4 regions of the Tatumella ptyseos genome follow, and region 1 is predicted to be linked to each of the others. Evidence: predicted binding sites of a transcription regulator. Region 1 holds the regulator's gene; each other region holds the start of a gene.
What was found. Region 1 encodes LexA, which represses DNA repair genes until DNA is damaged. Its sites were predicted from a motif close to TNCTGTATGTACATACAGNA; they were not measured.
Positions count from the first base shown of each region.

Region 2: uvrB (excinuclease ABC subunit UvrB) is a predicted target of LexA. The motif match lies at 1,042-1,061, and genes of this name have one in related genera.
Region 3: mutH (DNA mismatch repair endonuclease MutH) is a predicted target of LexA. The motif match lies at 1,088-1,107, and genes of this name have one in related genera.
Region 4: QJR74_RS05445 (DNA translocase FtsK 4TM domain-containing protein) is a predicted target of LexA. The motif match lies at 1,054-1,073, and genes of this name have one in related genera.

Region 1 covers NZ_CP130649.1:316,449-318,656, forward strand. Annotated here, with positions in the region: gene plsB (glycerol-3-phosphate 1-O-acyltransferase PlsB) at 1-411, opposite strand, end outside; gene QJR74_RS01650 (diacylglycerol kinase) at 536-916, shown strand; gene lexA (transcriptional repressor LexA) at 1,005-1,619, shown strand; gene dinF (MATE family efflux transporter DinF) at 1,630-2,208, shown strand, end outside.
Region 2 covers NZ_CP130649.1:1,060,901-1,063,108, forward strand. Annotated here, with positions in the region: gene QJR74_RS05170 (ATP-binding cassette domain-containing protein) at 1-406, opposite strand, end outside; gene uvrB (excinuclease ABC subunit UvrB) at 1,135-2,208, shown strand, end outside.
Region 3 covers NZ_CP130649.1:720,721-722,928, forward strand. Annotated here, with positions in the region: gene mutH (DNA mismatch repair endonuclease MutH) at 181-858, opposite strand; gene rppH (RNA pyrophosphohydrolase) at 1,540-2,067, shown strand; gene ptsP (phosphoenolpyruvate--protein phosphotransferase) at 2,071-2,208, shown strand, end outside.
Region 4 covers NZ_CP130649.1:1,116,744-1,118,951, reverse strand. Annotated here, with positions in the region: gene QJR74_RS05445 (DNA translocase FtsK 4TM domain-containing protein) at 1-999, opposite strand, end outside; gene lrp (leucine-responsive transcriptional regulator Lrp) at 1,111-1,605, opposite strand; gene trxB (thioredoxin-disulfide reductase) at 1,994-2,208, shown strand, end outside.

The DNA.
Region 1 (2,208 bases):
AATTTCACGGGCAGGCGCTCGGCCAAACATCACGGAAACGGGGACCAGCTGTACGTCTAATAGAGGGTTATTTTTGTGAAGATCCAAATAGTCATGGAAAATTTTAACCGACTCTTGATTAGGCGTAAAAGAAGGGAAAACTCGGGGGCCATCATGCATAAAAACATAGCGTGGTAAGAGTACGCCATCTATCTCGACAGGATGTAAGGGATCGGGCAGATCATGTTTTAAGCACTGCGTCCGTAAGGCGAGTAAATCCGTTTTGGAATCGTACGGGAAAACGTACATAATAGGACGCGTCGAATCGAGACCCAGCTCAATGACTGGATCACCAGGAATTACCCGACTTTTAACGATAAAAGAGAGGGGTAAGTTTAGTAATTTATAAAGTAATTCACGCCAACCTGACATAGTTGAATTCATAGCCTCTTAAATGAGCAAAGCGCTGCCATGATAACAGAAAGCTTCGCGAAGATCTGTCCACTAAAAATGTAATATCGGGCTCTATCACAGCTCTAGAAGGAGAATACCGTTAATGACTAACCAAGTTACCGGGCTACGTCGAATTATTAACGCAGCTGGTTATTCATGGAAAGGTTACAAAGCTGCTTGGAAGTATGAGGCTGCTTTTCGACAAGAAGTCGTACTTGGCATTATTGGTACATTTATTGCCTTGTTACTCCCCGTATCGGTGCTTGCCAAGCTGGTTTTGATTGGTTCAATGGTGTTAGTGATTATCGTTGAAATAATAAACAGTGCGATTGAAGCGGTAGTCGACCGGTTTGGTGATGAGTGGCATACACTCTGTGGTCGTGCTAAAGATATGGGATCTGCAGCAGTGTTGCTCGCATTACTTTGGTCATTAGTGGTCTGGATAGCATTACTCGTTGAGAGTTGGCACTATTATTTCCATTAGCCCAGTCCAATTTATCCGTGATGCTGGTTTCTATTTATAAAATACCTGTATATACTCACAGAGACTGTATAAACAACCAGGGGGTCGGATGAAAGCGTTAACAGCAAGGCAACAGCAGGTTTATGACCTGATTCGTGATCACATAAATCAAACTGGTATGCCTCCGACCCGTGCGGAGATTGCTTCGCAACTCGGTTTTCGCTCGCCTAATGCGGCGGAAGAACATTTAAAAGCCCTTGCGCGCAAAGGTGTTATTGAGATTGTCTCAGGGGCTTCACGGGGAATTCGCTTGTTACTGGAAGAGCCAGAAGCTGAAGGCCTCCCCCTGATTGGACGCGTCGCAGCAGGGGAACCGATCCTTGCGCAAGAACATATTGAAAGCCACTACCATGTCGACCCCGCATTATTCAAACCCAATGCGGATTTTTTACTTCGCGTAAGTGGGATGTCGATGAAAGATATCGGCATAATGGATGGTGACCTTCTCGCTGTTCATAAAACACAAGAAGTTCGTAACGGACAAGTTGTTGTCGCGCGTATTGATGATGAAGTGACGGTGAAGCGTTGGAAAAAAGAGGGAAGTACCGTTCATCTTCTCCCTGAAAATAGTGAGTTTAGTCCAATAGTTGTTGATACCCGCCAACAAAGTTTAATGATTGAAGGATTGGCGGTCGGTATTATTCGTAATGGCGAATGGCTATAGGAAAACGTTGATGCTGAAAGGATTTACGGTAACGGATAAAAAGCTCTGGCAACTCGCCGTACCGATGATCCTTTCCAATATTTCGGTCCCTTTACTGGGGCTTGTCGACACCATGGTGATTGGACACTTGAGTAGTGAAGTCTACTTAGCCGGTGTGGCGATTGGCAGCAGTGCGACAAGTTTTGTCTTCATGTTATTTCTGTTTTTAAGAATGGGGACGACAGGAATGACAGCGCAGGCTTGGGGAGAAAAAAATCAGCAGAAATTAGTCCAAGCACTTTTTCAGCCTCTAATCCTCGCCCTGTTTGTTGGATTTATCTTCGCGCTGTTCCGTCAGCCGATTACTGAACTAATTCTAAGTGTAATGGGTCCTCAGCAAGCAACCCATCATCAAGCGAGCTTATTTCTTTCTATTCGTTGGCTTAGCGCTCCGGCCACCTTGGTAAATATGGTGATTCTTGGCTGGTTATTAGGCGTGCAGTATGCAAAAGCACCGCTTATTCTCTTGATTGGGGGGAATGCGGTAAATATTATTTTGGAACTTCTCTTTGTCTTACATTGGCATTATGCGGTGAGTGGTGCCGCCGCG
Region 2 (2,208 bases), 740 kb from region 1:
GGTGATGGCGCTCGGCGAGAAGAGCAGGGAAAAGCTCACTGATTATCGAGGGTAAAGTGATAGGTAAGCTTCTTGTATAGACAGCTTTCAACGCTATCAATAAATTTTCCTCAACACTAAGTTGTGAGAATATCGGACTTCCTTGCGGAACATAAGTAATGCCCAATTGCGAACGATGCTGACTGGGAAGCGATATTAAACTGCAGGGGAGGGAGTTCTGGGGGTGCCACGTCATTTCACCACTCATGATGGGTAAAAATCCCAGAATACAATGAAACAGGGTTGTCTTGCCGGTACCTTGTTGTCCAATAATGGCTGAGCAACTATTTTGACTCACTTCAAGATTGATATCCCAGAGCGTATGGTGGTCGTCGTAGGCTTGATTGATCTCTCGTAATTGAAGCATGGTGTCATCTCCCAATCCATTAGCAAGCTATGTAATAAAGATGTTAAGCAAAAAACGCGCCAGTTTTTTATAAGGTTAAGCATCATGGTTGAGTGAAGTGGTTGTAGGTTGAGAACAAAAGAGATGTACTTAATTGGTGCATAACGACTCATTTAATGGCAATTATTTCTCACACTCACTATTGACTTTCCCCGTTCTATTAAGGTTTTTTGAATCTTTTACTGAGAATTTATCAAAGTAAAAAAATGCCATCATTGAAAAAAAAATTTTTTTACAGGGTTGTCATCTTTCTGAAAAATTATACACAGCCCACCGTTACTGGGCTGTCAGGAGTTATCCACCATTCCTGTGGATAACCATGTGTATTACCCTCTGAAAACAGGGGCTAGCCACTGAATAATGCGGCTTGGCATTGGAGTGGTTGTAAACTACACTTATTTTTATATAAATTTAAAATCAATATGTTACGCAAAAGCAATAGCGTAGCGGGTAGCTAACGAGCCACGCCGCGAACTTAATGACAAATGCTTGACAAAAATAAATTAGCTAAAGCTGTCGGTGGATAACCCTAAAAGAAGATTGACTGGCTGATTTTTATTCAGCTTCAGATAATCATAGCGATAATAGTGCCAATTAGCTGGATATCTATCCAGTAAAATCTGTACTTCTGAGAGCTAAGTAGTAAAATTACCCCTCATCCTGATACTGACTAACCGGAACCAATGATTATGAGTAAAGTTTTTACCTTACACTCGGAATTTAAGCCTTCTGGTGATCAGCCTGAAGCGATAAAAAAATTAGAAGAAGGGCTGGACGATGGTTTAGCCCATCAAACCTTACTTGGCGTGACGGGGTCCGGGAAAACCTTTACCATCGCTAATGTTATTGCCGATTCAAACCGTCCAACAATGATAATGGCGCCGAATAAAACTTTGGCGGCGCAGCTGTACGGTGAAATGAAAGCTTTTTTCCCTGAAAATGCGGTAGAGTATTTCGTGTCTTACTATGATTACTACCAGCCTGAGGCTTATGTACCCAGCTCAGACACCTTCATCGAGAAAGATGCTTCAGTCAATGAACATATTGAGCAGATGCGTCTCTCAGCGACCAAAGCCCTGCTTGAACGCAAAGATGTCATCGTCGTCGCCTCGGTTTCTGCCATTTATGGACTGGGTGATCCCGACGCTTATCTAAAAATGATGCTGCATCTCACTCGTGGCATGATTATTGATCAACGTAGCATTTTGCGCCGACTGTCAGAGTTGCAATACACTCGCAATGATCAAGCTTTTCAGCGTGCCACCTTCCGTGTGCGCGGCGATGTCATTGATATCTTCCCTGCAGAGTCAGACGATTTGGCGCTGCGCGTCGAATTATTTGATGAAGAAGTTGAAAAGCTCTCTCTTTTCGACCCCCTAACTGGGCAAATAGAGCAATCAGTGGCACGCTTCACTATCTATCCTAAAACACACTATGTCACCCCGCGTGAGCGAATACTGCAAGCGATGGAAGAGATCAAAGTTGAGTTAGCCGATCGTAAGAAAGTGCTATTAGAAAATAACAAGTTACTTGAAGAGCAGCGGATCACTCAACGTACGCAATTTGATCTGGAAATGATGAATGAATTGGGTTACTGCTCGGGTATTGAAAACTATTCTCGCTATCTCTCTGGGCGGGGACCGGGTCAAGCTCCGCCAACCTTATTCGATTATCTTCCTGCTGATGGGTTATTAGTGGTAGACGAATCGCACGTGACCATCCCGCAAATTGGCGGAATGTATAAAGGCGACCGTGCCCGTAAA
Region 3 (2,208 bases), 400 kb from region 1:
AACAATAATTTAATTATTTGAATTCTAAGCAAAAATAAAATCAGGGTCCAACAAGCGGTCGACGAGATTAAAACGTAAAAAGATATGTCTTTCTAGCGCCAACTCAGATGAGTAATTACGCTTAACTATCAGTAAGCTAAAGCCTAACCCCTTACTTGGCAAGCCCTTAGTAAAGGTCTCTTAACCAAAGTGCCTAGCCAGTAATGGAGCAGTAAAACGCTTCTTCAAATAGAAGCCACGTGGCAGCGTGAGAATTTTATTCCCGGAAGGCCCGATCGCCTCGGTCAAGGCCCGATTGTTGGCGGCTTTAGGGCGGATCTGTAGGTATTCACCATGGCGAGCGGTAATCGCTTCGACACGACCTAATGCAATCATCTCCATTAACTCCTCCCAATCCGTTTGCAATTGGTGGTCTTCTTCTGGAGAAGGTTGCCACAGAAGCGGTGCACCAATACGACGTTCGGCAAGGGGAATCGTTCGCTCACCTTCAATAGGTATCCATAGGACCTTAGCCAGTTTTTGGCGAACATGGCTTTGCGGCCAAGTGACGCCGATATTGCCGGTTAACGGTGCCACGCAGACAAAGGTCGTTTCCAGCGGTTCGCCTTTAGCATTGATTGGAATGGTTTTTAGTTCTATCCCCAAGTGCGCGAAATCTTGCTCAGCTTTACTGCCCGCTTGTGCCCCGAGTGCTAACTCAATTAAATTCCCCACCCAACCTTTATTACGTTGTAGGTTTGCTGGCATTTGCACACCGTGTTCAATGGCCACGTCAGCAAAGGTTTTCCCTGCAATCCGTTGCGCTCGGCTCAGCAGTTCTCGTTCAGAGGTGGGTGGATCAAGATAGGCTAATGGCATTGCTCACTCTTTTGTATGAAAAATAACCAGTGTTAACTAGGGTTTTAAAAACAGACGCTTTAATTCACTAGATTAAGAATAATAGCATGAAATATCATGGTTTTTTACGGGAATACTTTATCGACCAAGAGGCGTATTGATCGGGTTATCCCAGTTTCAAGACATTCATAAACAGCTTTGTCACCCTAGTTATCCACAGAAAAATTGGATAACTCTCGAATTTTGAGAGTACTGTTTCTATTTACAGCCTTGACACTGGGGTTTGACTAGTTTTTTTTCGACTTATGCGTAACATTCAGGCATCTTCTGTGGATAATTTAATAAATGGTTAAATTTTAACCTTTGTGTTGAATGGTCAGAAAGTCATAGCAGGAAAGGCTAATAAAATGTTGTTTATAAAGTCGGTAACTTCCTGTATTTTATCGTTTTTATATGGGTGGTTTATTAAGGATTAAAGCAGGTTTAAAAGTGATTATTCAACTGAATCCCATCTTTTTCACAAAGCTATCCACAGAAAAGGTGAATAAAATAGGTTAACTCTGTGCTAATTTGTTTATAACTTTACTTTTAGCCCTAAGTTATCCCAATAATCCCTGGCGTTTTTGGCGTAAGTCAATGGTTTACCGCCCGAGTGGAGTGTGAAACAATCAGGATATCTAAAAAGAATATTGAGGTAGTCCAGTGATCGATGATGATGGCTACCGCCCTAACGTGGGTATCGTAATTTGTAATCGCCAAGGACAGGTTTTATGGGCTCGGCGATTTGGACAGCACTCTTGGCAATTTCCGCAAGGCGGGATTAATTCTGGCGAGACGGCTGAACAGGCGATGTACCGAGAATTATTTGAAGAAGTGGGACTGCACCGTAAAGATGTGCGTATTCTTGCTTCGACACGTAATTGGTTGCGCTACAAATTACCTAAACGTCTAGTGCGATGGGATACTCGGCCTGTGTGTATCGGCCAAAAACAGAAGTGGTTTCTGTTACAACTTCAGTGTCAAGATTCTGCCGTCAATGTGCAACGGAGCAGTACGCCGGAATTTGATGGGTGGCGCTGGGTGAGTTTTTGGTATCCAGTCCGTCAGGTGGTCTCTTTCAAACGGGACGTTTATCGACGGGTAATGAAAGAATTTGCAACATCGTTAATGGCTCAACCGGAAGGGGGAGGCCAGCGTTCGAATTACTCAGGCCGGCGTAAAAGGGGTTGATCGATGGCATTGAAGCTCACACAGTTACGGGATATTGTTGAAAAAGTGGCGAGTGCGCCGCGGCTCAATGATGCATTAGAAATTCTCGTAAATGAGATTTGTCATACGATGGAAACAGAAGTCTGTTCCATCTACTTGGCA
Region 4 (2,208 bases), 800 kb from region 1:
TGTTATCTCTGCAGAGGGTTGAACCACTGTCTTTTCAATACTTTCTACCTGCTCACTGGCTGGAGCGGTAAAGGCAACCGATGACGGAGCGACTGATTGCTCAGGCTTCGCCGCGGAAAATTCAGCATTAGGTTGATAGTCCAATAAAGGATCGTAATCTAATAGCGGATCATAGTCGTCATGCGTAACCGGCTTCTGCACTGCGGGACGAGGAGCCAATAATGGATCCTGTTGGTCTGTAGCAGCTGAAGAGAATGGCTGCTTGTTGGCTAAGCGCCGGAACACACTTTTGCTCGCTTTGGGGGTTGGAGCCTGGCTATTAGCGATCTGCTCTGGAGCAAAGGGTTCACTCTCTTCCTCATCTTCCCAAACCTCCTCTCCCCGACGATGACTCGCAAAGGTGAGTATCCCCATCACAGATTTACCGATTTTCTCGGCGATGGTAAGCCAAGACCATCCCGTATAAAGGGTAATACCAGCCGCCCAGATGAAGAGTAAAATCAGTGTACCTAGAGCAGGAGCGAAATATTGCGACATCGCACTACTGACCAAACTGCCGATCACCCCTCCCGATGCGAAATACCAAATATCATCGGCATTCAACGAGGCTAAACCACAAGTCGTTACGACGAGGCTTAACACGCCAATCAAGCGCAGTCCAATCGCAAAAAAGTCGACATAATGTTGCTCTTTGAAACGATAGCGGTGACCAATCCAGCACAAGCCAAGGATAACCACTGGGATTGCATAAGCCATCATTCCGAAAATGAAGAGCAAGGTATCCGCCAACCAGGCACCGATTCCACCCCCTAAATTATGGATAGGTTCGTGCCAAGCGGTTTGTGACCAGCTGGGATCAGAAGGGTTGAAACTGACTAATGAAACCATCAAATAGACGGCAAATAGCGCTACTAAAATTAGTAGTGCTTCTAGTAGACGGCGTCCGCTACTCATCGGGGTTAATGCAATATCTTTATCTTCAATGTATTCCTGGCTCAAGAGTACTCTCCAGGTGCCTGTCTAGGGAGGAAGGAACAACGCTTAATACGTTGTCCCTGTATGCATTTACAGGAGTGTACCGAAAAAATTCAGCCTTTGCACCTGTCTGGTTTAGCGAGTTTTGATCACTAAACGATTACTTTGCTTAACTTCTTCCATCACAACATAAGTTCTTGTGTCGTTCACACCGGGTAAGCGTAGCAGGGTTTCACCAAGCAGTTTACGGTAGGCAGACATATCAGGGACGCGGGTTTTAAGCAGATAATCAAAATCGCCAGAGACTAAATGACACTCTTGGGTTTCTTCTAATTTTTGAACCGCAGCATTGAATTGTTCGAAGACATCAGGAGCACCACGATTCAGAGTTATCTCAACGAAAACGAGTAAAGAAGCATCCAAGTAATGAGGGTTCAACAGTGCCGTATAACCCAAGATAAAACCTTGACGCTCTAAACGACGTACACGTTCTAAGCAAGGTGTTGGCGATAAGCCGACTCGCTTTGACAGTTCTACGTTAGAGATTCGCCCATCCTTCTGTAATTCATTCAATATATTGCGATCAATACGATCGAGGTCCTTACTAGGACGCTTTTTGTTATCTACCATTTTTGATTATCTCATTTATTCCGAGCCTGAATTGCAAAGCCCGCCCCTGTGCCCGGGGATTGTTTGGCCCGCTTATGTTGTGTTGTAGCTTATTACCGTTATGCTGAAGCGATTAACGGCTTCCCTTGTTTTCGCAAAACAATAGCGGATTGTCAAAGTAAAACATCTTTTTTCAGTACAACATTCGGTATTTTTTTTATTTTTATCCATTAGGATGGATTAATTTAGGAAAAAAGACGGTTTATCCCTAAGGTAAACGCCATCACACCGATTTTGATCATTCACCACACCTTTACCTATCGCAGTAATAGAGAACAAAATCGACAGAACCTTTTTTTCGTGATGAAGTTTCCTTACAATCAACAAAATTACGATTTAACTCTGAGGAATAAAAATGGCCAAACACAGCAAACTCTTAATCCTAGGATCCGGTCCTGCGGGTTATACCGCTGCGGTTTATGCTGCACGAGCCAACCTTAACCCTGTCTTAATCACTGGGGTTGAAAAAGGCGGCCAATTGACCACGACGACAGAGGTTGAGAACTGGCCAGGGGATGCTAACGATCTGACTGGCCCTCTCCTCATGGACCGTATGCATGAACA